2 linked regions of the Nordella sp. HKS 07 genome follow. The protein of the gene in region 2 interacts with the protein of the main gene of each other region in a pairwise test. Links are inferred from orthologs where the notes say so. Each region holds a gene or a part of one and is shown on either strand. Other genes may lie near its edges. The genes, in order: G5V57_RS11155 and G5V57_RS25370.

What was found.
Region 1: the proteins of G5V57_RS25370 (region 2) and G5V57_RS11155 interact in binary tests that used the Escherichia coli proteins (3 or more experiments, as listed by UniProt). The link is inferred for Nordella sp. HKS 07 from one-to-one orthologs.

The regions. Positions count from the first base shown.
Region 1 is NZ_CP049258.1:2,380,303-2,391,083, reverse strand. The notes cover bases 2,883-5,553. They hold G5V57_RS11155 (sulfurtransferase TusA family protein), read right to left. Parts: upstream 4,495-5,553; coding sequence 4,270-4,494; downstream 2,883-4,269. Other genes in these bases: mobA (molybdenum cofactor guanylyltransferase MobA), read left to right, coding at 5,142-5,553; G5V57_RS11150 (MOSC domain-containing protein), read left to right, coding at 4,558-5,145; G5V57_RS11160 (dimethylarginine dimethylaminohydrolase family protein), read right to left, coding at 3,395-4,273; G5V57_RS11165 (Spx/MgsR family RNA polymerase-binding regulatory protein), read left to right, coding at 2,992-3,339; G5V57_RS11170 (GTP-binding protein), read left to right, coding at 2,883-2,976. In the rest of the region: G5V57_RS11185 (carbohydrate ABC transporter permease), read left to right, coding at 1-622; G5V57_RS11180 (DUF899 family protein), read right to left, coding at 685-1,254; G5V57_RS11175 (helix-turn-helix transcriptional regulator), read right to left, coding at 1,287-1,700; more of G5V57_RS11170, read left to right, coding at 1,840-2,882; more of mobA, read left to right, coding at 5,554-5,750; mobB (molybdopterin-guanine dinucleotide biosynthesis protein B), read left to right, coding at 5,747-6,256; G5V57_RS11135 (DUF924 family protein), read left to right, coding at 6,253-6,786; G5V57_RS11130 (ATP-binding cassette domain-containing protein), read left to right, coding at 7,020-8,534; G5V57_RS11125 (FAD-dependent oxidoreductase), read left to right, coding at 8,749-10,781. UniProt on the Escherichia coli protein: Sulfur carrier protein involved in sulfur trafficking in the cell. Part of a sulfur-relay system required for 2-thiolation during synthesis of 2-thiouridine of the modified wobble base 5-methylaminomethyl-2-thiouridine (mnm(5)s(2)U) in tRNA.
Region 2 is NZ_CP049258.1:5,404,064-5,415,144, reverse strand. The notes cover bases 4,416-7,386. They hold G5V57_RS25370 (cysteine desulfurase family protein), read right to left. Parts: upstream 6,456-7,386; coding sequence 5,376-6,455; downstream 4,416-5,375. Other genes in these bases: G5V57_RS25360 (alpha/beta hydrolase), read left to right, coding at 7,149-7,386; G5V57_RS25365 (Rrf2 family transcriptional regulator), read right to left, coding at 6,439-6,930; sufB (Fe-S cluster assembly protein SufB), read right to left, coding at 4,416-5,364. Outside these bases: Fe-S cluster assembly scaffold SufA, read right to left, coding at 1-36; G5V57_RS25400 (SUF system Fe-S cluster assembly protein), read right to left, coding at 46-429; G5V57_RS25395 (cysteine desulfurase), read right to left, coding at 426-1,670; Fe-S cluster assembly protein SufD, read right to left, coding at 1,667-2,866; Fe-S cluster assembly ATPase SufC, read right to left, coding at 2,863-3,618; G5V57_RS25380 (hypothetical protein), read right to left, coding at 3,731-3,898; more of sufB, read right to left, coding at 3,898-4,415; more of G5V57_RS25360, read left to right, coding at 7,387-7,796; G5V57_RS25355 (hypothetical protein), read left to right, coding at 7,850-8,737; G5V57_RS25350 (sulfotransferase), read right to left, coding at 8,869-10,434; G5V57_RS25345 (outer membrane beta-barrel protein), read right to left, coding at 10,447-11,081. UniProt on the Escherichia coli protein: Master enzyme that delivers sulfur to a number of partners involved in Fe-S cluster assembly, tRNA modification or cofactor biosynthesis. Catalyzes the removal of elemental sulfur from cysteine to produce alanine.

The sequences.
Region 1 (10,781 bases), 3.0 Mb from region 2 along the record:
CAGCATCTATGTCACCGCCGGCACAACCTTTTTCACCAGCGTTTTTGCGATTCTTGCCGGCTATGCGCTGGTGCATATGCGGCCCAAGGGCGGCGGGTTCGTCGTCGCAGCACTTCTCGTCTCGCTCTATTTCCCGACCCGCGTGGTGTCGATCATCAGCGTCTACGAAATCCAGAGCTTCCTGGGCCTCATCAACAGCACCAGCGGGCTCATCCTGCCCTATATCACGCTCAACCTGGCGATCAGCATCCTCATCATGCGCAGCGTCTTCCAGCTGGTGCCGCATGAGGTGGTCGAGGCGGCAAAGGTCGACGGGGCCGGTCCGGTGCGCACCTTGTGGGAGATCGTGCTGCCGATGGCGCGCAATGGTCTCGTCGTGGTCTTCATCGTCAATTTCGTTACCGCCTGGGGCGAGTTCCTTTTGTGCTCGACGCTCACCAACGACCAGACGGCGCGCACCATGCCGGTGGTGCTGGCGGGCGCGCAAGGCGGGCTTGGCCAGTGGTCATGGCCCAATCTCGCCGCCGTCTATATGATCGTGGTGCTACCCGGCATCATTGCCTTCACCTTCGCCCAGAAGCTCTTCTTCAAGGGCCTGATGGAAGGCGTGGTGAAAGGGTAGACCCCACCCGGCGCTACGCGCCACCCTCCCCGTTAAGGACGGGGAGGGAGAAGCCGCCAATCTCACGAATAGCTGAAGCGCGGGCGCCAGTCGCCGGGCCCGCCGGGCAACAGATCGAAGAGGTGCCAGGCGGCGCAGTAGTCGTCGAAGGGACCAAGGCCGGCATTGGAGACGCGGACTACCCCATCACCCTCGCGCCGGAAGACCGAGATGCCGGGCATGCAGCCATCCTCATAATAGCCCATGTCGGCGGCGAAGCCCTTGTCCTTGAGGCTCACCATCGGGAAGCGCCAGCCGCGGCCTTGCGCGAAGTCTCGCTGTATCTCGGGCGGATCGGGGCTCGCCACGACGAAGGCGGCGCGATCGGCCAGATGCTGATAGATGCCGTTGAAGCCGTCGGCCCATAATGTGCAATAGGGACAGCTCCTACCCATATTGTGAATGACGATCAGATCGTCCTTGCCTGCAAAGAGGTCGGACAGCTTCACCGGACCGGCGAGGGTCGCGAACTCATAGTCCTTCACCGCCTGCGGTTCGGCCTCGTCCTTGAGCGCTCGCATCTTGGCGCGGATATCGGTGATCTGGCGACGATAATCGTCGAGCTTGATCGCCGCAGCCTGGTATTTCATCATCGCCTCCCGTCTTTCTTCACATTCACAAGACTTCAAGATCTGGGATCACGTTTCGCCGGTCCGCGTTTGGCGGCCTTGTGCTTCTCGATGCCATCCAGCGCGCCCGCCAGCGTGTCGAACTGTTCCTGCCAGTATTTGCTGTAGCGATTGATCCAGACAGCGGCCGAATAAATCGGCCCGATGGTCAGGCTGCAGCGGCTAATGCGGCCGGTGCGCTCCTGTGCGATGAGACCGGCGCGCACCAGGACCTGGATATGGCGCGACACCGCCTGGAGCGAGATATTGAACGGCTCCGCCAGCTGCGACACGAGCATCGGCTGGCCGTCGAGCCTCTCCAGGATGGCGCGGCGCACCGGATCCGACAGGGCGAAGAACACCTGATCGAGGGACGCCGTCTCGTTCACCGCGTCGTTCTGGGGCGCCACAGCCAGCTGGTTCGTTTTCATTCCCGGATATTATCAATACATATGTTGATAGTCAATTTATGCGTTGACGATTGAGTGGGCGCCCCCATGCGCGCGTGGTGAATCGGCCATGTTTTGCAGGGGCTGACGAAGGGCGATCAATCGCTTATATCAGCGACCCATGACTGACCTGCAGATCCTGCCCGTTTCGGTGATCACCGGCTTCCTCGGCGCCGGCAAGACCACTTTGCTCAACAGCCTGCTCAAGGACCCGATGCTCGCCCAAGCCGCGGTGATCATCAACGAGTTCGGCGAAATCGGCATCGACCATCTTCTCGTCGAACGCTCCGAGGAGAACGTCTTCGAGATGTCGTCGGGGTGCCTGTGCTGCACGATCCGCGGCGATCTCATCGACACGATGCTGAAACTGATCGCGCGGCGCGATGCCGGCGAGCTCAAGGCCTTCGACCGCATCATCATCGAGACGACCGGTCTCGCCGATCCCGCCCCGGTTCTGCATACGGTGATGAGCGAACCGGATCTCCTCAAGCGCTGCCGGCTCGAAAGCGTCATCACCGTCGTCGACGGGGCGCAGGGTGAAGCGACGCTCGATGCCCATGCGGAAGCGGTGAAACAGGTGGCCGTCGCCGACCGCCTGGTGCTGACCAAGCTCGATCTGCTCACCGGACGGGAGGGCGAAGACGCGCTCCACGCGCTGATCGCCAGGCTCCGGGCGCTCAACCCGGCGGCCCGCATCCTCACCACCCATCGCGGCGAGGCGACGGCCGCCAGGCTTCTCAATAGCGGCCTCTACAATCCTGACACCAAGTCGCTCGACGCGCGCAACTGGCTCAATGCGGAGGCCTATGAAGCGGGCGAGAAACGCCGGCGCCATCGTCATCACGGCCACCAACATCATGACCATGGCCACGATCACGAACATCATCACGACGTGTCCCGTCATGACGACCATATCCGCTCCTTCACTTTCTCGGACGAGCGCGCCATCAGCGCCGCCGGCCTCGACATGTTTCTGGGACTGCTGCAGTCCTTCCATGGCGCCAACATGCTGCGCATGAAGGGCATCGTGAAGGTCGCCGATGATCCGACGCGCCCAATCGTGCTGCATGGCGTTCAGCATATCTATCACCCGCCGGTCAGGCTTGCCGCGTGGCCCGATGGCGATGAGCGCACCCGTCTCGTCTTCATCGTGAAGGATATCGAGAAACACCTGATCGAGGATCTGTTCAAGGCGTTCACCGATCAGATCACCGGCGCCGGCGCCTTCCACACCGACAAGACTCTTTCGCTCAACTAGACCGGAGACTCACCGATGCTCAAGATGTTCGGCCTCAAGAAATGCTCGACCTGCCAGAAGGCCATGGGCTATCTCGACGAGAAGAGGAAGGCATATCACTTCAGCGACGTGAAGGAAGACGAGCTCAGCAAGGACCAGGTCGCGAAATGGTCGAAAGCCTTGGGTGGCTGGGAGAAGATGATCAACCGCGCCGGCTATACGTGGCGCGGCCTGCCTAAGGCAGAAACGGAAAACCTCACCGAGGCGAAGGCCGTGACGCTCGCCCTCAAGAATCCCTCGCTCATCCGCCGCCCGCTCATCGAGCACAAGGACGGCTCGGTCACCGTAGGCTTCTCCGAGAAGGTTCGGGGATTCATCGGATAGTTCAAACGCGTCATCCCCGGCGAAATCCGGGATGACAGAATTGGGGATTGCGGGACTATCCCCGCACCAGCGGCCTCGTCATGCAGGTCGGGCCGCCTTCGCCCTTGCGGCAGATTTCGTCGCCCTTGATGACCTCGACCTTGACACCCGCCACTTTCATGCGGCGTTCGGTCTCGGGATTGTCCGCCACCATCATGGCGTGGCGCGGTCCCAGGGCCAGGACATTGCAGCCCATCGTGTCGAATTCCCTGTCGGGCACTTCGACGAAGCCGATGCCGCGGCTTTCCAGGAACTGCACCAGGCGCACCGGCATCAGCGGCAGATAGACCACCGCCAGGTTGCGGTCGAGCGGGCTCAGGACCGACATCAGATGGAAGACGTCGCCCTTGCCCTTGTAATGCGGCAGGTCGAATTCGAGGATCTCGACATCGCGCCCGGCCAGGTTGCGCAATTGCGCGATGCCTTCGCGGTTGGTGCGGTAGCCGATGCCGGCGAGCAGCGTGTGGCGGTCGATCCAGACCAGATCGCCGCCCTCGACCGAGCCCGGCCCCTCGATCTCGCCGGCGATCGGGATGCCCAAGCTTTCCAGATGCGCGCCATTGACGGCGGCCTCGCGGCGGCGCTGCGGCTTGCCCATGAAGGGCCGCACCAGGCCGCGCGGCGTCACGATCAGCGCGTCATGCGTGTAGATCGAATCGAGGGTGAGCCCGTCGCCGTCGGGAAGCGAGATGACGTCGGCGCCGGCCGCCTCGAGAAGCCGCGTCACTTCGGCGAATTCACGGCATGCCTCGGCGAGGTCGGGCCGCGAATGATAGTTCAGCGGCTTCCATTCGGCGTCGAGCCGGGTATCGTCCCTGAAGGCCGTGGCGGGCGAGCGCACCACCACCTTCTTGAGTGAACCCCAGTTGTTGAAGGCGCCGAAATCGAAGCTCATTTGTGCCGGATCCTGAATATATGGCGGCCGTCGCTCGCCTCATGCGAAAGGAGCTCGTGGCCCTGCTCGTTGCAGAAGTGGGGAACATCTATGACGGAAGCGGGGTCGGTGGCAATGAGACGCAAAGTGTCGCCGGATTTGAGGCTGTCCAGGCGCTTGCGGGCTTTAAGCACTGGCAGCGGGCACAACAGGCCCGCCGCGTCGAGTTCATGTTCGGTCATGGCGGCCACTATAGCGAGCCTCCTCTCGACCTGCTATGCCGGTTCGCCTGACGGGAGATCTAAATGCCGCTGATGACCAAGCTTGCCACGACCGGCCGTGTCGAGGCGCTGCTCAAGAATGCCGACCGCACCTCGGGACTGGAGAAAGCCCGCAGCGACTGGCTGGCCTTGCGCTTCGACGGGATCGTGGGCGATTGCCATAGCGGGCTAACGCGCCCCGCCGATGTGCGCACCATCAAGCAATATCCGCGCGACACGCCGATCCGCAATGTGCGCCAGCTCACCTTGCTGTCGGTCGAGGAGCTCGCCGACATAGCCGCGGTCATGGAGATCCCCGAGGTGAAGCCGGAATGGGTCCGCGCCAATATGGTGACATCGGGCATTCCCGACCTGACCCTGCTGCCGCCCTCCTCGCGGCTGCAATTCCCCTCTGGCGCCACCATCGTCGTCGACATGGAGAACGAGCCCTGCCGCTATCCGGCCGATATCATCGCCCGACATAATCCGGAGCAGAAGGTCGGCTTCGTGAAGGCGGCCAAGCACAAGCGCGGCATCACCGCCTGGGTCGAGCGCGAAGGCGATGTGGCCTTGGGTGATGCGATCACTATCTGGATTCCGCCGCAGCGCCTCTATGGCGCGCCTGCCGCGTGAGCGGCAGCGGCGATATCGCCGGCTGCATCCTGGCCGGCGGACAATCGCGCCGCATGGGCGAGGACAAGGCGGGCCTGCTTCTTGGCGGCGCGGCATTGATCGACCTTGCCATCGCGCGGCTCAAGCCGCAGGTCGCGACACTCATCGTAAACCGGCATGACGAAGCGACATCGCTCGAAGTGCCAGGATACAAGGTCGTGACGGATGCCCCTGGCGACCATCAGGGGCCGCTTGCCGGCATACTGGCGGCACTCGTCTGGGCGCGGCAGAACGGGATCGAATGGGTCGCAACCGTCGCGGTCGACACGCCGTTCTTTCCGCGCGATCTGGTGCGGAAGCTCAGCCAAGCTGCGCGGGACAAGGATATGGCGGTGGCGCGTTCGGGCGCTAGGCTGCATCCGGTCTTCGGCCTGTGGAAGTCAACGCTGGCGTCGGCGCTCGCCGACTATATGAAGGACAGCCGGCGCTCGGTGCAGCACTGGGTTCTGGCGCATGAGGCCGGCATCGCCGAGTGGCCGAAAGAGCCCTATGATCCGTTCTTCAACCTCAACGAAGCGGCCGATGTGAACACTGCCCTTCGCATCCAGGCCGAGTACCGGCCATGACGCAGAAGATCATTGGCGTCGCCGGCTTCAAGAACGCCGGCAAGACCACGCTGGTCGAGAAGCTGGTGCGCGAATTGACGGGACGCGGCTATCGCGTGGCGACGGTCAAGCACGCGCATCACTCCTTCGACATCGATCATGAGGGCCGCGACAGCTTCCGCCATCGCGCCGCCGGCGCCAGCGAGGTCGCCGTCATCTCGCGCCAGCGCTGGGCCATCATCCATGAATCGCGCGGTGAGGAGGAGCCGTCCTTCGAGATGATCCTCGCCAAACTCACGCCTTGCGATCTCGTCATCGTCGAAGGCTACAAGCATGGCGACCACCTCAAGATCGAGGTGCGCAATCTGGCGCTCGATCATCCGAAGCTCGCCGGCGAGGATCCGTCCATCGTGGCGATCGCCGCCACCGGGCCGGTTCCCGACGCGCAGGTACCGGTCTTCGACCGCGATCATGTCGAGGCGCTCGCCCAGTTCATCATCGCGCGCATGGAGCTCAGTCCGAAATGACCCCAGACGACGTGATCGATTTCTGGCTCAAGGCCGGGGAAGAGCGCTGGTTCGTCAAGGACACGGCTTTCGACGGCGCGTTGTCGGTCCGCTTCAAGGAGGCGCTGGCGAAAGCGCGCGACGGCGCCTTCGATCATTGGGCTGAGACACCGCGCGGCATGCTGGCGCTGATCCTGATGCTCGACCAGTTCTCGCGCAATATCCATCGCGGCTCGCCGCTCGCCTTCGCCGCCGACAAAAAGGCCCTGGCGCTGGCCAGGCGGGCGGTATCGCATGGAGACCATCTCACAGTTCCGGCCCCGCTCGCCATGTGGCTCATCATGCCTTTCGAGCATGCCGAGGATCTCGACGCGCAACGGCGCTGCGTGGCGCTGTTCGCGGCGCGCCAGCCGGACATGGTCCATTGGGCCAAGCTCCATCTCGACATCATCGAGCGCTTCGGGCGCTTTCCGCATCGCAACGCCATCCTGGGCCGGAAATCGACGCCCGAGGAGCTGGCGTTTCTGGCGGCGGGCGGGTTTTCGGGCTGACGCCTCGCCCTTCGGCGCGGTGTTGTCAATCCGGTGCGAACTGGTCTAGATAAGCTTGGCGCTTCAAACAGGAGGGGAAGTCGATGTTACATCAGCACTTCCATTGCAGAACTCGTGGACCTGTCTTCGCCCCGCGCTCGATCTCGCGGGGCTGACCGAGGAACGCATCGCCGTCTCATCGTCAGCCTTTTTGGGCACAGTTGGTTGTGCCGCCCTGACTTGATGAGACTGCAATGTCCCTTATCTCCGCCAAAGACCTTTCTCTGATCCGTCGCGAGTCCCTTTTCAGCGGGCTCAATTTCTCCGTCGCAAAAGGCGACCGCCTCGGCCTCGTCGCGGCAAACGGGCGCGGCAAATCCTCGCTGCTTCGCATCGTGGCGGGCGAGGAAGAAGCTACGACAGGAGCCGTGACATGCATGCGCGGCCTGGTCATCGCCTTCGCATCGCAGGACGTGCCCGAACGCCTCTTATCCTTGAGCCTCCATGACACTGTGCGCGACGCGCTCGCCCCGGAAGTCGCCGAAACAGAGAGCTGGCGGATCGATATTCTGCTCGATGATCTCGAGGTGGACGAGGCCATAAGGCGTCTAATTGTTGGCAGCCTGTCCGGCGGCTGGCAGCGGACCATGCTTCTCGCAAGGGCGGCCGTGGTCGAACCCGATCTGCTTCTCCTGGACGAGCCGACCAACCATCTCGATATTGGCCGGATCGGTGTCTTGGAGCGGTTTCTTTTCGCCTTGCCGCGCGACTGCGCGGTGATCGCCGCGAGCCATGATCGCGCCTTTCTCGATGATATAACCAACCGCACCCTGTTTCTGCGCCCGGAGGACAGTGAAGATTTCTCCCTGCCCTATTCCCGCGCCCTCCAGGCACTGGAAGAGCGCGACGCGGCGCGCGATCGCCGGTATGAAAACGACATGCGCAAGGTCAGGGCGCTCAGGCAGCAAGCGGCAAAGCTCAAGAACATTGGCATCAATTCGGGCTCCGACCTCCTGGTCGTAAAGACCAAGCAGCTTTCGGAGCGGGCCGACAGGCTGGAGGAACAAGCGCGGCCGGCGCATCAGGACCGCTCGGCCGGGGCGATCCGCCTGACCAACAGCGGCACCCATGCCAAGGCGCTTGTGACAATAAATGATACGGCAATCACGACGCCGGACGGGCGGGTCCTGTTCCGCACCGGGAAGCTGTGGATCGAAAATGGCGATCGGATCGCTTTGCTCGGCGCCAACGGGACGGGCAAAACCCGACTGGTCGACAGACTGCGCGCGGCTCTTGCCAGGGAGGATCCGCATATAAGGGGTGCTGCGAGCCTCCAGCTCGGCAATTCCGATCAGGCACTGTCGCAACTCGATGCGTTTCGCACACCTTGGGATGCGGTGAAGCGGTCCAGCGACCTGACCGACCATCAGGCGAGGTCGCAACTCGCCGGAACGGGGATCAGCATCGACGCGCAGTCAGCACCGCTCGCCAGGCTTTCCGGCGGCCAGCGGGCGCGGCTGGCGATGCTGCTCCTGCGGCTGGCGCAACCCAATTTCTACCTGCTGGACGAGCCGACGAACCACCTCGATATCGAGGGGCAGGACATGCTGGAAGGCGAGTTGATCGAGCATGGCGCCGCCTGCCTTCTGGTCAGCCACGACCGGGCCTTCGTGCGCGCCGTGGCGACGCGGATCTGGGTGATTTCAGGCCGGAAGCTGCTCGAGGTCGACGACCCCGGGCCGATCTTTGCGCAACTGCTGGCCGGGTGAAGGTGTCGGAATCGGCGCGCCCCTGGTCGTTCCATCTCACGACCGTTGAACAGAGCTCACTAATGTGCCCCAATTAGAGCAAATCCCGCCAAAGTTGGAGACTTTGGCGATGAGGATTTGCTCCAACATATTGATCTGGTGCGGATCCTTTTCGGCGACGTGATTCCACGTCGCCGGGATACGCTCTAGATCGAAGGGATATCGAGGAGTCATCATGTCGGCGTTCCCCGAAAAGGCGAAAGTTGTCATCATAGGGTTAGGCGGCATCGTTGGAGCCTCGGTCGCCCATCACCTGATCGAGCGCGGCTGGGACGACATTGTCGGCATCGACAAGTCCGGCGTACCCACCGATATCGGCTCGACAGCACATGCCTCGGACTTCTGCTACACGACGAGCCACGATTATCTTTCGGTCTGGACGACGCAGTACTCCATCGACTTCTATGAAAAGATGGGACACTACGCCCGTATCGGTGGTCTGGAAGTCGCGCGTACCGGCCACGACATCTGGATGGAGGAAATCAAGCGCAAGCTCTCCTCGGCCAAGGCGTTCGGCACCAGCGCACACTATGTCTCGCCCGCCGAAATCAAGAAACTGTTTCCGCTGATCGAGGAAGATCAGGTGATGGGCGGCATGTTCGATCCCGACGCCGGCCTCGTCATTCCGCGCTCGCAGACGGTTGCCGGAAAGCTGATCGACGCGGGTGAAAAATCCGGCAAGCTGAAGGTCTTCGGCAATACGCCGGCGACCGCGCTCGTCATCGAGAAGGGCCGCATCAAGGGCGTCGTCACCCATCGCGGCACGATTTTGGCCGACCATGTCGTCGTCTGCGCCGGGATCTGGGGGCGCCTGATCGCCGCGATGGCCGGCGAGGATCTGCCGGTGATGCCGGTCGATCATCCGCTGTCCTTCTTCGGCCCCTTCAACCAGTTCGAGGGCACCGGCAAGGAAATCGGCTACCCGCTGCTGCGCGACCAGGGCAACTCCGCCTATATGCGCGACACCGGCGACCCCAAGACCGCCGAAGGCGGCCAGATCGAATGGGGATATTACGAACAGACCAATCCGCGCCTCTGCCATCCACGTGACATTCTCGAAAAACACGAGGCGCGCCTGTCACCCTCGCAGCGCGATCTCGACATGGAACAGATCCTCGAACCGCTCGAGCGCGCCATGGAGCTCACCCCCATCCTCGGTGAGCTCGGCTACAATGAAAGCCATTCCTTCAACGGCCTTCTGCAGGTGTCGGCCGCCGGCGGGCCGTCCTGCGGCGAGAGCCAGAAGGTGCGCGGCTTATGGTATTGCGTCGCCATCTGGGTCAAGGACGGCCCGGGCTACGGCAAGCTGATCGCCGACTGGATGACGGATGGCCGCACCGGGATCGATCACGCTTCAATTGACTACGCCCGTTTCTATCCGCACCAGCTCGAGGAAAAATTCATCGAGGGCCGCACCCGCGAAGCCGCCCAGAAGATCTATTATCCGGCCGTGCATACCCGCGAGCCCTATGCGACGGGCCGCAACATCAAGCGCTCGCCATTCTACGAGCGCGAGAAGGAGCTTGGCGGCTATTTCATGGAGCTCGGCGGCTGGGAGCGCGCGCATGGCTATGCCGCCAACGAGCACCTCCTGAAAAAATACGGCAACCGCGTGCCTCACCGCGAGAACGAGTGGGACAGCCGCCACTTCTGGCGCGTCTCCAACGCCGAGCATCTCGCGATGAGCGACGATTGCGGCATCGTCAATCTCTCGCATTTCCACATGGTCGACATCGAAGGGCCGGACCATGTCGAGCTTCTCGAATGGCTCTGCGCCGCCAAAATCGGCGGAGACGGCAATATCGGCAAGGGTATCTATACTCACTTCCTCGATGACGAGGGCATGGTGCGCGCCGACTTCACCGTCTTCCGCCTGGCCGACCGCTGCCGTCTGGTGAACGGCGCCGATGCAGGTCCGCGCGATTTCCATTATATGCGCCGGATCGCCGAGGATCGCGGCCTGGACGTCACGATCACCGATGTCTCAGAGAAATATGTCACCATCGGCATCTGGGGTCCGAATGCCCGCGCGACGCTGAAGAAGGCCGTTGCCGATCCGGCCGGCCTCGACCCGGAAAACTTCCCCTTCGCCGCGATCAGACAGATCGAGATCGGTGGCATGCCGGTCACCGCCTTCCGCATATCCTATGTCGGCGAGCAGGGCTGGGAACTGCATATGAAATATGAGGACGGGCTCGCCGTCTGGGA
Region 2 (11,081 bases):
CGTCATCACTTTGGGACGGGGACGGGACATAGCCATCGAGCGAGCCTACCACATATTGAGCGCAACGCGCGCTTCATCCGACATGCGGGAATGATCCCACGGAGGATCGAACACCAGGTTAACTTTCACGCCCGAGACGCCGGGAACCGCGCCGACCGCGTTCTCGACCCAACCCGGCATGTCGCCGGCGACCGGACAACCGGGTGCCGTCAGCGTCATCTCGATGCTCACCTGCCGGTCGTCCTCGATATCGACCTTGTAGATGAGCCCCAGCTCGTAAATATCAACAGGAATTTCAGGATCATAGACCGTCTTGAGGGCGGCCGTGATGTCGTCGGTCAGGCGCGCGATTTCCTCCGGCGGGATGGCCGAAGCCGGTGCCGCGGGCGGGGTCTCGGGGCTGACGATATGGTCCTGAGCTTCGGTCAAAGAAATATCCTCTGCGCAGAGATAAGCGCTTCCGCCAGTTTATCAACTTCCGCCCGGGTGTTGTACATGGCGAAGGACGCGCGGCAGGTAGCTGTGACACCGAAGCGGGCGAGCAGCGGCTGGGTGCAATGGGTGCCGGCCCTGACCGCCACGCCGGCGCGGTCGATCACCGTCGATATGTCATGCGCATGCGCCCCATCCATGTTGAAGGAGACGATTGCCCCCTTCTCACGCGCCCGCCCGAAGATCCTGAGCGAATTGATCTCGGAGAGCCTTGCCGTCGCATAGTCGCGCAGATCCGCCTCATGGGCGGCAATGGCCTCGAGGCCGACGCCCTTCATGTAGTCGAGGGCGGCCCCGAGCCCGATCGCCTCGACGATGGCCGGTGTGCCCGCCTCGAAGCGATGCGGCGGTTCGGCGTAGGTGATGCGGTCGAGCGACACCTCGCCGATCATCTCGCCACCGCCCTGATAGGGCGGCATGCGGCGCAGATGCTCCATCTTGCCGTAGAGGACGCCGATGCCTGAGGGGCCATAGGTCTTATGGCCTGTGATGACATAGAAATCGGCGTCGAGATCCTGCACATCGACCGGCATGTGCACGGCCGACTGGCTGCCGTCGACCAGCACCGGAATGCCCTTTTCATGGGCGAGGCGTATGACCTCTTTGATCGGCACGATGGTGCCGAGCGCATTCGACATATGGGTGATGGCGACCATCTTGGTGCGCGAAGTGAGGAGCTTCGCGAATTCCTCGATGAGGAAATTACCGTCATCGTCGACCGGCGCCCATTTGAGGACGGCGCCCCGTCTTTCGCGATGGAAATGCCAGGGCACAATATTGGAATGGTGCTCCAGGATCGAGAGCACGATCTCGTCACCCTCCCCGATCACCATGCCGCCGAAGGACTGCGCCACCAGATTGATCGCCTCGGTGGCGTTGCGCGTGAAGATGAGCTGGTCCTTGGACGGCGCATTGAGGAAGCGGCGGACACTTTCACGCGCGTCCTCGAAGGCCTGCGTCGAGGTGTTGGAGAGATAATGAAGGCCGCGATGCACATTGGCGTAGTCTTCCGACATCGCCTGCATCACGCGGTCGAGCACCACCCTGGGCTTCTGGGCGGAGGCGGCATTGTCCAGATAGACCAGCGGCTTGCCATAGACCTCGCGCGCGAGGATGGGGAAGTCGCGGCGCAGGATCTCGACGTCATAGGCCGGGCGGATCTTCTGCTGAGCGGTCACCTTGCGTCTTCCTTGTGATTGACCAGCCAGCTCTCGGCGAAGCGTGTCAGCACGTCGCGCACGCCGTCATGACCGATCGTGTCGAAAGCCTCGCCGACGAAAGCGCCAATCAGCATCGATTTGGCCTCGGCCTCCGGAATGCCGCGCGACTGGAGATAGAACAGGTGATTGTGGTCGATGTCGCCGCTGGTGGCGCCATGGCCGCAAGCCACGTCATCGGCATAGATCTCGAGCTCGGGTTTGGCGTCGAACTCGGCCGTCTCCGACAAAAGCAGCGCATGCGAGGACTGCTTGCCATCGGTTTTCTGCGCATCGGGCCGGACGATGGCCTTGCCCTGGAAGATGCCGCGCGCATTCTCGTCCATCACGCATTTGAACAATTCGCGGCTGGTGCATTTCGGCACCTGATGATCGATGACGAGACGCGTATCGGCATGCTGCTTGCCGGCCAGCAGATAGGAGCCGGCAATCTTCGCATCCGCGCGCTCGCCCTTGAACTCCAAAGTGCCGTTCTGCCGGTTGACGCGGGCGCCCGAGGTCAGGGTGAAGTCACGCAGGACGGTATTGGCGCCGATCGTGATCAGCGCATGGGCGAGATGGATGGCCGAACGGGACTCGATCTCGAGCTTGACCCGGTCGAGCTTGGCCCCGGCGCCCAGCACGATATCGATCACGCTGTTGGACAGGTAATCGCCCTCGCCGATATGCGTCTCGAACAAGGTCGCGGAGGCGCCATCCGCCACCTTGACCTTGTTGCGGGTGGCAATGGTGCGCGCCTCGGCATCGGTCGCGACATGGACGATCTCGACCGGGGCATCAATATTGGTGGTGATCTCTATCTCGACGCCCGCCGTGGCGAAGGCGAGGTTCATGTCGAGGACCGGCTCGCTGTCGGCATCGAGCCCATTGAGGTGCGCTTTCACGCGCACATCGCCGCCAGCCGGCAGGTTGGAATAGCCTTCTGCGAATTCGCCATTGACGAAGACGATGCGGGCATGCGCCAGCTTTGCCAGAGGATCGCGCTTCAGGAGCCGTTCCACGTCCTTCTTCGCCGCCTCGACCTTCACGCGTGGCGGATAGGGTCGGTCGATCAGGACCCTGAGATTGGTCCATTTCCAGTCTTCGAGACGCGGATGCGGCAAGAGCATGCCGTCATAGGCGAGCTCGGCCGGCGTCTTGTTCACGGCGATATTCATGCGGCTTCCTTGGCGAACTCGGCATAGCCCTTGGCCTCGAGCTCGAGCGCCAGGTCCTTGCCGCCGGATTTGACGATACGGCCCTGCGAGAGGACATGCACATAGTCCGGCACGATGTAATCGAGCAGGCGCTGATAATGGGTGATGACGACCATGGCGCGGTCGGGCGAACGCAACGCATTCACGCCATCGGCGACGACGCGCATGGCGTCGATGTCGAGGCCGGAATCGGTCTCATCGAGAATGCAGAGCGAGGGCTCGAGCACCGCCATTTGGAGGATCTCGGCGCGCTTTTTCTCGCCGCCCGAAAAGCCGACATTGACGGCGCGCTTCAGCATGTCCTGTGTAATGTCGAGCTTGGCCGCGCGGTCCTTCACCAGCTTGATGAATTCGGGCGTGGTGAGCTCCTTCTCGCCGCGTGTCTTGCGCTGCGAGTTGAGCGCCACTTTGAGGAACTGCATGGTGGCGACACCCGGTATCTCGATCGGATACTGGAAGGCCAGGAACAGGCCCTTGGCGGCGCGCTGATCAGGCGCCATTTCGAGCAGGTCCTCGCCCTTGAAGGTTACATGGCCGCCCGTCACTTCATAACCTTCGCGTCCCGCCAGCACATAGGACAAGGTCGATTTGCCGGAACCGTTCGGGCCCATGATGGCATGCACCTCGCCAGGCTTCACATTCAGGGTCAGGCCGTTGAGGATGGTGCGGTCTTCCTCCGCCAGTTTCACATGAAGGTCATTGATCTCAAGCATTCTACTTGTCTTTCACATAGTCATTGTAGGTTTTCGAATGATCGGTATGGGCGCGAGCCGTGATGACGAACCAGATGGCCGCGATACCCATGCCGATCGCCGTAATGGTCACTCAGAGCCAGGTCTCCATCGTCTGGGCAAGGACGGCGCCCATGATGCCGGAAGCCACGATGCCCGCCACGAACACCCAGACGGCGCGCCAGCCCTCGGCGGTCACGGGATAAGCCCTCTGCCCACCATTGGAGCGCACGAACCAGATGTCATCGCGGCGCCTGGACATCAGCCGACGCTTCCTTCGAGAGAGATGCCGATCAGCTTCTGCGTCTCGGCCATGAACTCCATCGGCAATTGCTGCAGCACGTCGCGCACGAAGCCATTGACGATGAGCGTCACCGCCTCTTCCTGCGAAAGCCCGCGCGACTGGCAATAGAACAGCTGGTCGTCGGAGATCTTGGACGTTGTCGCTTCATGCTCGAAATGGGCCGAGAGCGTCTTCGCCTCGATATAGGGCACGGTATGGGCGCCGCATTTGTCGCCGATGAGAAGCGAGTCGCACTGCGTGAAGTTCCGGGCATTGGTCGCCTTGCGATGCGCCGAGACGAGGCCGCGATAGGTATTGTCGCTCCTGCCCGCGGCTATACCCTTCGAGACGATGCGACTCGAGGTGTTCTTGCCGAGATGGATCATCTTGGTGCCGGAGTCGATCTGCTGGCGGCCGTTCGAGATGGCGATCGAGTAGAACTCGCCGCGCGAATTGTCGCCGCGCAGAATGCAGCTCGGATACTTCCAGGTGATGGCCGAGCCGGTCTCGACCTGGGTCCAGGAGATCTTGGCGTTCTTGCCACGGCAATCGCCGCGCTTGGTCACGAAATTATAGACGCCGCCCTTGCCCTCCTTGTCGCCCGGATACCAGTTCTGCACCGTCGAATATTTGATCTCGGCGTCATCGAGCGCGATGAGCTCGACGACGGCGGCATGCAGCTGGTTCTCGTCGCGCGTCGGCGCGGTGCAGCCTTCCAGATAGGACACGTAAGAGCCCTTGTCGGCGATGATCAAGGTGCGCTCGAATTGGCCCGTCTTCTTCTCGTTGATACGGAAATAGGTCGAAAGCTCCATCGGGCAGCGCGTATTGGGCGGCACATAGACGAAGGAGCCGTCGGTATAGACCGCCGAATTCAGCGCGGCATAGAAATTGTCCCCCTGCGGCACGACCGAGCCCAGATACTTCTTCACCAGTTCGGGATGCTCGCGCACCGCTTCCGAGATCGAGCAGAAGATGACGCCGGCCTTGGCGAGTTCGTCCTTGAAGGTGGTGACGACGGAGATCGAATCGAACACCGCATCGACCGCGACCTTAGGGCTCTGGACGCCCGCCAGCACCTCGCGCTCGCGCAACGGGATGCCGAGCTTCTCATAGGTCCTGAGCAGTTCGGGATCGACCTCATCGAGGCTCTTCGGGCCCGACATGCTCTTGGGGGCGGCGTAATAATGCAGGTCCTGGAAGTCGATCTTGGGATAATGGACCTTGGCCCAGGTCGGCTCAGTCATCTGAATCCAGCGCCGATAAGCCTCGAGACGCCAGTCGAGCATCCATTGCGGCTCGTTCTTCTTCTTCGAGATGAAGGCGACGATATCCTCATTGAGGCCCTTGGGCGCCAGATCGGATTCGATTTCGGTGGTGAAACCGTATTTGTACTTGTCGACGTCAATGTCCTTGACGAGTTCGATGGTGTCGATATCGGCCATTCTAAACTTCCCTATGCCGCTTTCCGCCGGGCCGCGAGGCGGTCCCAGGCAGTGATGAAATGTTCGATGTCTGCCGCCGTCGTCGTCCAGCCGAGGCTGACGCGGATGGCGTTGCCGGCGAGTTCCGGGGGCAACCCCATCGCCGCCAGCACATGCGATTTCGCGACCTTGCCCGAGGAGCAGGCCGAACCCGAGGAGACGGCGATGCCGGCGAGGTCGAGCGCCATGAGCGCCGTCTCGGCGGAAAGCCCCGGCAGTGCGAAGCAGCTGGTATTGGGCAGCCGCTCGGCGGCGGCGCCGAAGATCACAGCACCTTCAAGCCGCTCCTCAAGCGCGTCGCGCAAGTGTCTGATTTCGATTCGCTTTTCCTCCGCCGCGGCGGCGAAGCCGGCAATCGCGGCGACATTCTCGGTGCCGGCACGCCGGCGCAGCTCCTGGCCGCCGCCCTGGAGGAGAGCCGTGACCGGGAGACCATCGCGGATGACGAGCGCCCCGGCGCCCACCGGGCCGCCTAATTTGTGCGCCGAGACGCTCAAGGTGTCGACGCCAAGCAGGCCGAAATTGACGGCGATCTTGCCAAGGGCCTGGACCGCATCACAGTGAACGAGCGCGTCATGCTTCTGGGCCAGCGCCACGACATCGCGCAGCGGCTGGATGACGCCAGTCTCATTATTGGCGAGCATGACGCTGACAAGCGCCTTGGGCCCGGTTGCCAGCAGCCCATCGAGCGCGGCCAGGTCGACGACGCCGGAGCCATCGACGGGCAGGACGTCTACTGGCTTGCCGGAAGCCTTGGCGGCTTCAATGACCGATGGATGCTCGACCGCTGATACGATCAGGCGCTCGGCCGGCGCCCCCTTGAGGGCGAGATTGTTGGCTTCGCTGCCGCCCGAGGTGAAGACGACCATGGGCGCGATCGTGCCCAAAGCGCGCGCCACGGCTTCACGTGAAGCATCGAGCGATGCACGCGCCGCGCGGCCCTCGGCGTGGATCGAGGACGCGTTGCCTTTGAGCTCGAGCGCGGCGAGCATCGCGGTCCTGGCGGTCTCGCGCAGCGGGCTCGTGGCGTTATGGTCAAGATAGGTGCGCATTGACCTCGGCCGGTTCCCTTCGGACATGGCGCGCCTTGGCCTGGCGGATCGAGGCCGCGAGCGCCAAATTGCGTTTGTTGACGACGTCATCGAGCGTGACATTGGCTAGGAAGGTGTTCACCTGGCGCCCGATAGATGACCAAAGGTCATGGGTGCAGCAGCGCTCGCCCTTGACGCAGCCTTCGACCGCGTCACCCTCGCAGCGGGTCACCTTCATCGGCTCGTCCACCGCGGCGATGACGTCATAGATGACGATGTCGTCGGCATCGCGGGCCAACCGATAGCCGCCGCCCGGACCGCGGGCGCTCTGCACGAGGCCCGCCTTGCGCAGCTTCACGAAAAGCTGCTCCAGATATTCCTGGCTGATGTCCTGGCGCTCGGCGATTTCGGCCAGCGAGACGGTCCGGCCCTCGCCGTTCTGGCCGATATCGACCATGGCCATCACCGCATATCTGCCCTTGGTTGAAAGTTTCATGGTTGCTCTTCCGTTGCCGCCGCGTTTGCGAGAAAACTTGCCATTTCACCCTGGAGCCGTGCTAAGGACCGGCCTCGCCCGGCGTCCGTGGGATTCTATATTTCTTTGAACGGTTCTAAACAAGGATATAGAAAATCCGACTACCGGAGTCAACTATTCCGCCGGTTTTTGCCCCTATTCAATGACCGCCAGATGCAGAACAGGATCGACACTCGCTCATGCCTGAAGTGATTTTCAATGGGCCCGCGGGCCGTATCGAAGCGCGCTACCATCACTGCAAGGCTCAAGGGTCCCCCATCGCGATCCTGCTTCATCCGCATCCGAGCTTCGGCGGCACGATGAACAACCCGATCGTGCATCAGCTCTATTATATGTTCGCGCAACGCGGCTTTTCGGTGCTGCGCTTCAATTTCCGCGGCGTCGGGCGCAGCCAGGGCCTGTTCGAGAATGGTGCCGGCGAGCTTTCTGATGCCGCTTCCGCCCTTGACTGGCTGCAGGCGCATAACCGCGAGGCCAAGATCTGCTGGATAGCCGGCATTTCCTTCGGCGCCTGGATCTCGATGCAGCTTCTGATGCGCCGCCCGGAGATTTCGGGCTTCATCTCGGTGGCGCCGCTGGCCAAACATTACGACTTCTCGTTCCTGGCGCCCTGCCCGGCCTCGGGGCTGTTCGTCAATGGCGACAAGGACACGGTGACCCCGCCGGAAGCCGTCAACACGCTCGTCACCAAGCTCAAGACCCAGAAGGGCATCGTCATCGAGCACAAGGTGATGCCGGGCGCCAACCACTTCTTCCAGGACAAGATCGACGATCTGACCAAGATCTGCGCCGGCTATCTCGACAAGCGGCTGGCGCGCGAGGCGTAAGGCTTTCACCGGCACCGCGCCCGAGAGCTTGAGCAAGGCCATTGGGAGGCAATGTGAGTCGGCCGAGTTTCTGCACATTCTGGGCAGGACGCGCCAGCCCGTATCAGACACTTTGCCTGGCGAGCTGGGTCGCCCATGGTTTCGATGCCATCGTCTACACCGCGGATGCGGACATCACGCTTCCGCCCGGCGCAATACGGCGTCCCGCCGAGGAAATTCTCGATCTCGGTGGCCATGTCCATCGCTACAAGAGCGGCTTCGGCGCCGGCAGTCCGTCGCTTCATTCCAACCTCTTTCGCTACAAGCTTCTGAAGCGCGGTGAATGGTGGCTCGATACCGATGTCCTCGTGCAGCGCGACGATCTGCCGGCAACGGATTTCTTTCTAGCCAGGCAGATCCAGAGCAACGTCGTGGGGACCGCCGTCATGCGCCTGCCCGCGGAATCGCCGCTGGTCGACGACGCGATCCGACAGATCGAAGCCGTCATCGAAGAGGCTCGGTGGGGGCAGACCGGCCCCGATCTCATCTCCTCGCTGGTCGCAAGGCACGGGCTCGCACACAGAGTGCATGAGCGGAAAACAGCCTATGAAATCGACTATTCCGAAGTCATCAAGCTGTTCGACCCGCGCGCCCGTGACGAGCTCGGGGAGCGCCTGGCGACCTCGACATTCGTGCATCTGTGGAACGAGATATGGAACGCCATCGGCTTCCCGCAGGAATTGGGGCCACCGGAAGGGTCGTATCTGGACACCGTCGTCGAGCGCTATGGTGGCGGGGCCATGTTTCCGGCACGCGTCCCCTTTGCCAGCATCGAGAAGTGGTGGGAGAACAGAGCCCATCGCGTGCGTCTGGAACACGAATTGGCGGAAACCCGGGCGAAAATGGCCGCTTCTCCCCGCTTCACCTTCAGCTACTCCCAACAATTCCGCAATCGCGACTGATCGGGCGCCCCAGCTTCGCGTTCAGCGCACTACAGCATCGGACCGAAAAGTGCGAAGCGGTTTTTGGATAATCCGATGCGCAAATCAAAGAGTTAGAGCGCCGGACCGATTCCATGTGAGCGTCCGGCGCTCTAGATGCGGAGCGCCGATTTGAGCGGGGCGAGGAACTTCTCGTAATGCTTCCATCGGCCAACGGACGAGTCGTAGATGGGCTGGCGGACCTGCCAGCGGCTGGGCGTCGTCACCTGCCGCTTCGTTTCGAAATAGCGCAGACAATTCTCGTCCCAGTCGAGACCGATATGGCTGATGAGCGCCCGCGCGCCGGACTCAAAATCGGCCACGGTGCTCTCATAGTCGACATCGAGCATCCTGATCGGCAACGCGTCGCGCCAATGGACCATCAAACCCTGATATTCGCGATAATAGTGACCGAGCGTAGCCAGATCGCCGCTGTAGCCGTGGCTCTCATTGAAGTTCTGCAGGTAGACCGCCACGCAGTTGTCCAAAGGCGAACGCCGGCAATGGATGACCTTGGCATTGGGAAACATCAGGGCGATCAGACCCAGGAGCTCGTAGTTATGCGGGCTCTTGTCGACCATGCGCCGGGCCGTTTCGGGCACCCGCTCATAGGCTTTGCAGTAGGCCTTGGCGAGGTCGGCAATTTCGCCAGCCGACAAGGCCGCCACCTTCGCGGTGAAGGCTTTCGGGTCGGGTGAACCGAAGGAAAGACCACCGACAATCTTGCGTAGATAGGGAAACTCGCCAAGCGCCGCCACCGCATGATGGCTGGAGAGTATCTGCTCGGTCAGCGTCGTGCCCGAGCGTGGCATGCCGACGATGAAGACCGGCCGCTGGTCCGGCACGCCGAAATGCCGGCGCGCGGCGAAGAAGCCCGGCGTGAACAGCCCTTTGGCGGCGGCGTAGGTCGCGCGATGAAGCTCCATGTGGAATTTAAGTTTCTTGAGCTCTTTGCCGCGCGTGAAATGCCGGAAGGCATCCTCGTGACGGCCGAGATCATTGCAGATCTTGCCATAGGCATGATGCAGCGGCGCCCGCTCGTCGTCGCGAAGTGCCGGATCGCGCAGCATTCTCTCGAAATTCTCGATCAGCGGGTCTCCGGCCGCGAATTTGTGCGTTCCGGCCAAACCGCACAACGCCTCGACATTGCGCGGGTTGAGAAGCAGGATCCGCGAGAAGGCCGCCTCGGCCTCCGCGAACTGTCCCATTTGCGACTGGATCTCGGCCAAGCCGATTTGCGCCTGCAGAAAGCCCGGCGCGGCCTCCAGCGCCTTGGCGAGATATTTCCCGGCTCTTTCGATATCGCCGATCTGCCGCCAGGCCTTGCCGAGATTGGCCCAAGCCTCGGCATAAGCGGGATCGATCCTGACCGCCCTTTCGAGATGCGGCACCGCCTCTTCCGCCCGCGATGAAATGACCAGGGCATTGCCGAGATTGTTCCGATAGATGGCCTTGTCCGGCGCCAGCTTCACCGCCGTGCTCATATAGTCGATGGCAATCCGAAACTGGTTTGCCTCGATCGCGAGCACCCCCATGAGATTGAGGGCATCAGGATGCTCGGGATTTTCGCGCAGCACCGTCTGATAGGCCCGCTCCGCCTCCACGAAGCGGCCTGCCTTGTGAAGCGCGATGCCCTTGGCGATAAGGGCTGTCTGGCGCGCTGTTATTGGCCGTATCAAGTTACCGAGCGATCAATAGGCCCACTGAAGCCCCACCTGTCCGCTATGCGTGTAATAGGTCGAGGAATTGTTGTCGTCGTCTTTGGTCGCTTCGGTGAGAACGCTCATCGCGCCCCTGAAGCGGTAGCCCAGATCGAGCATGAACTGATCGCTGACCGGAACACGCAGGCCGGCGCCCGCCTGGGCGGCCAAAGCGAGATCCGTGTGATCGGTGTCGTGAATGCGGGTGTCGTAGGTGATGTTCACATCCATAAGCGCCATGCCGACGCCGCCGCCCAAATAAGGCCTGACACCGCTAACCTCGACCTCGCGCCACAGATTGGCCATCAGGAAGTAGCCCTCGACATCGCCCTCGGACTCATCGACGTTTTCCTCTCCTTCATCGACCTTGTCGACATCGTAGGATTGATAGGAGACCTCGACCTCGCCGCGCAGAGATTCAGTGATATTGCCGCCGAGCGCCACGCCGACGGTGAAGCCGGTCTTGAACTTCACCAGATAATCATGATCGTCGATATTGGCGTGCGTGTCCTCGGGCAGCAACACGCCGCCGAACACGCTCACATAGTTTGCACCATAAGCCTCCGGCGCAACGTCCGCCGTTGGCGTGACAGTAGCACCCAGCCCCCAGTTGAAGCCGGCCTGAA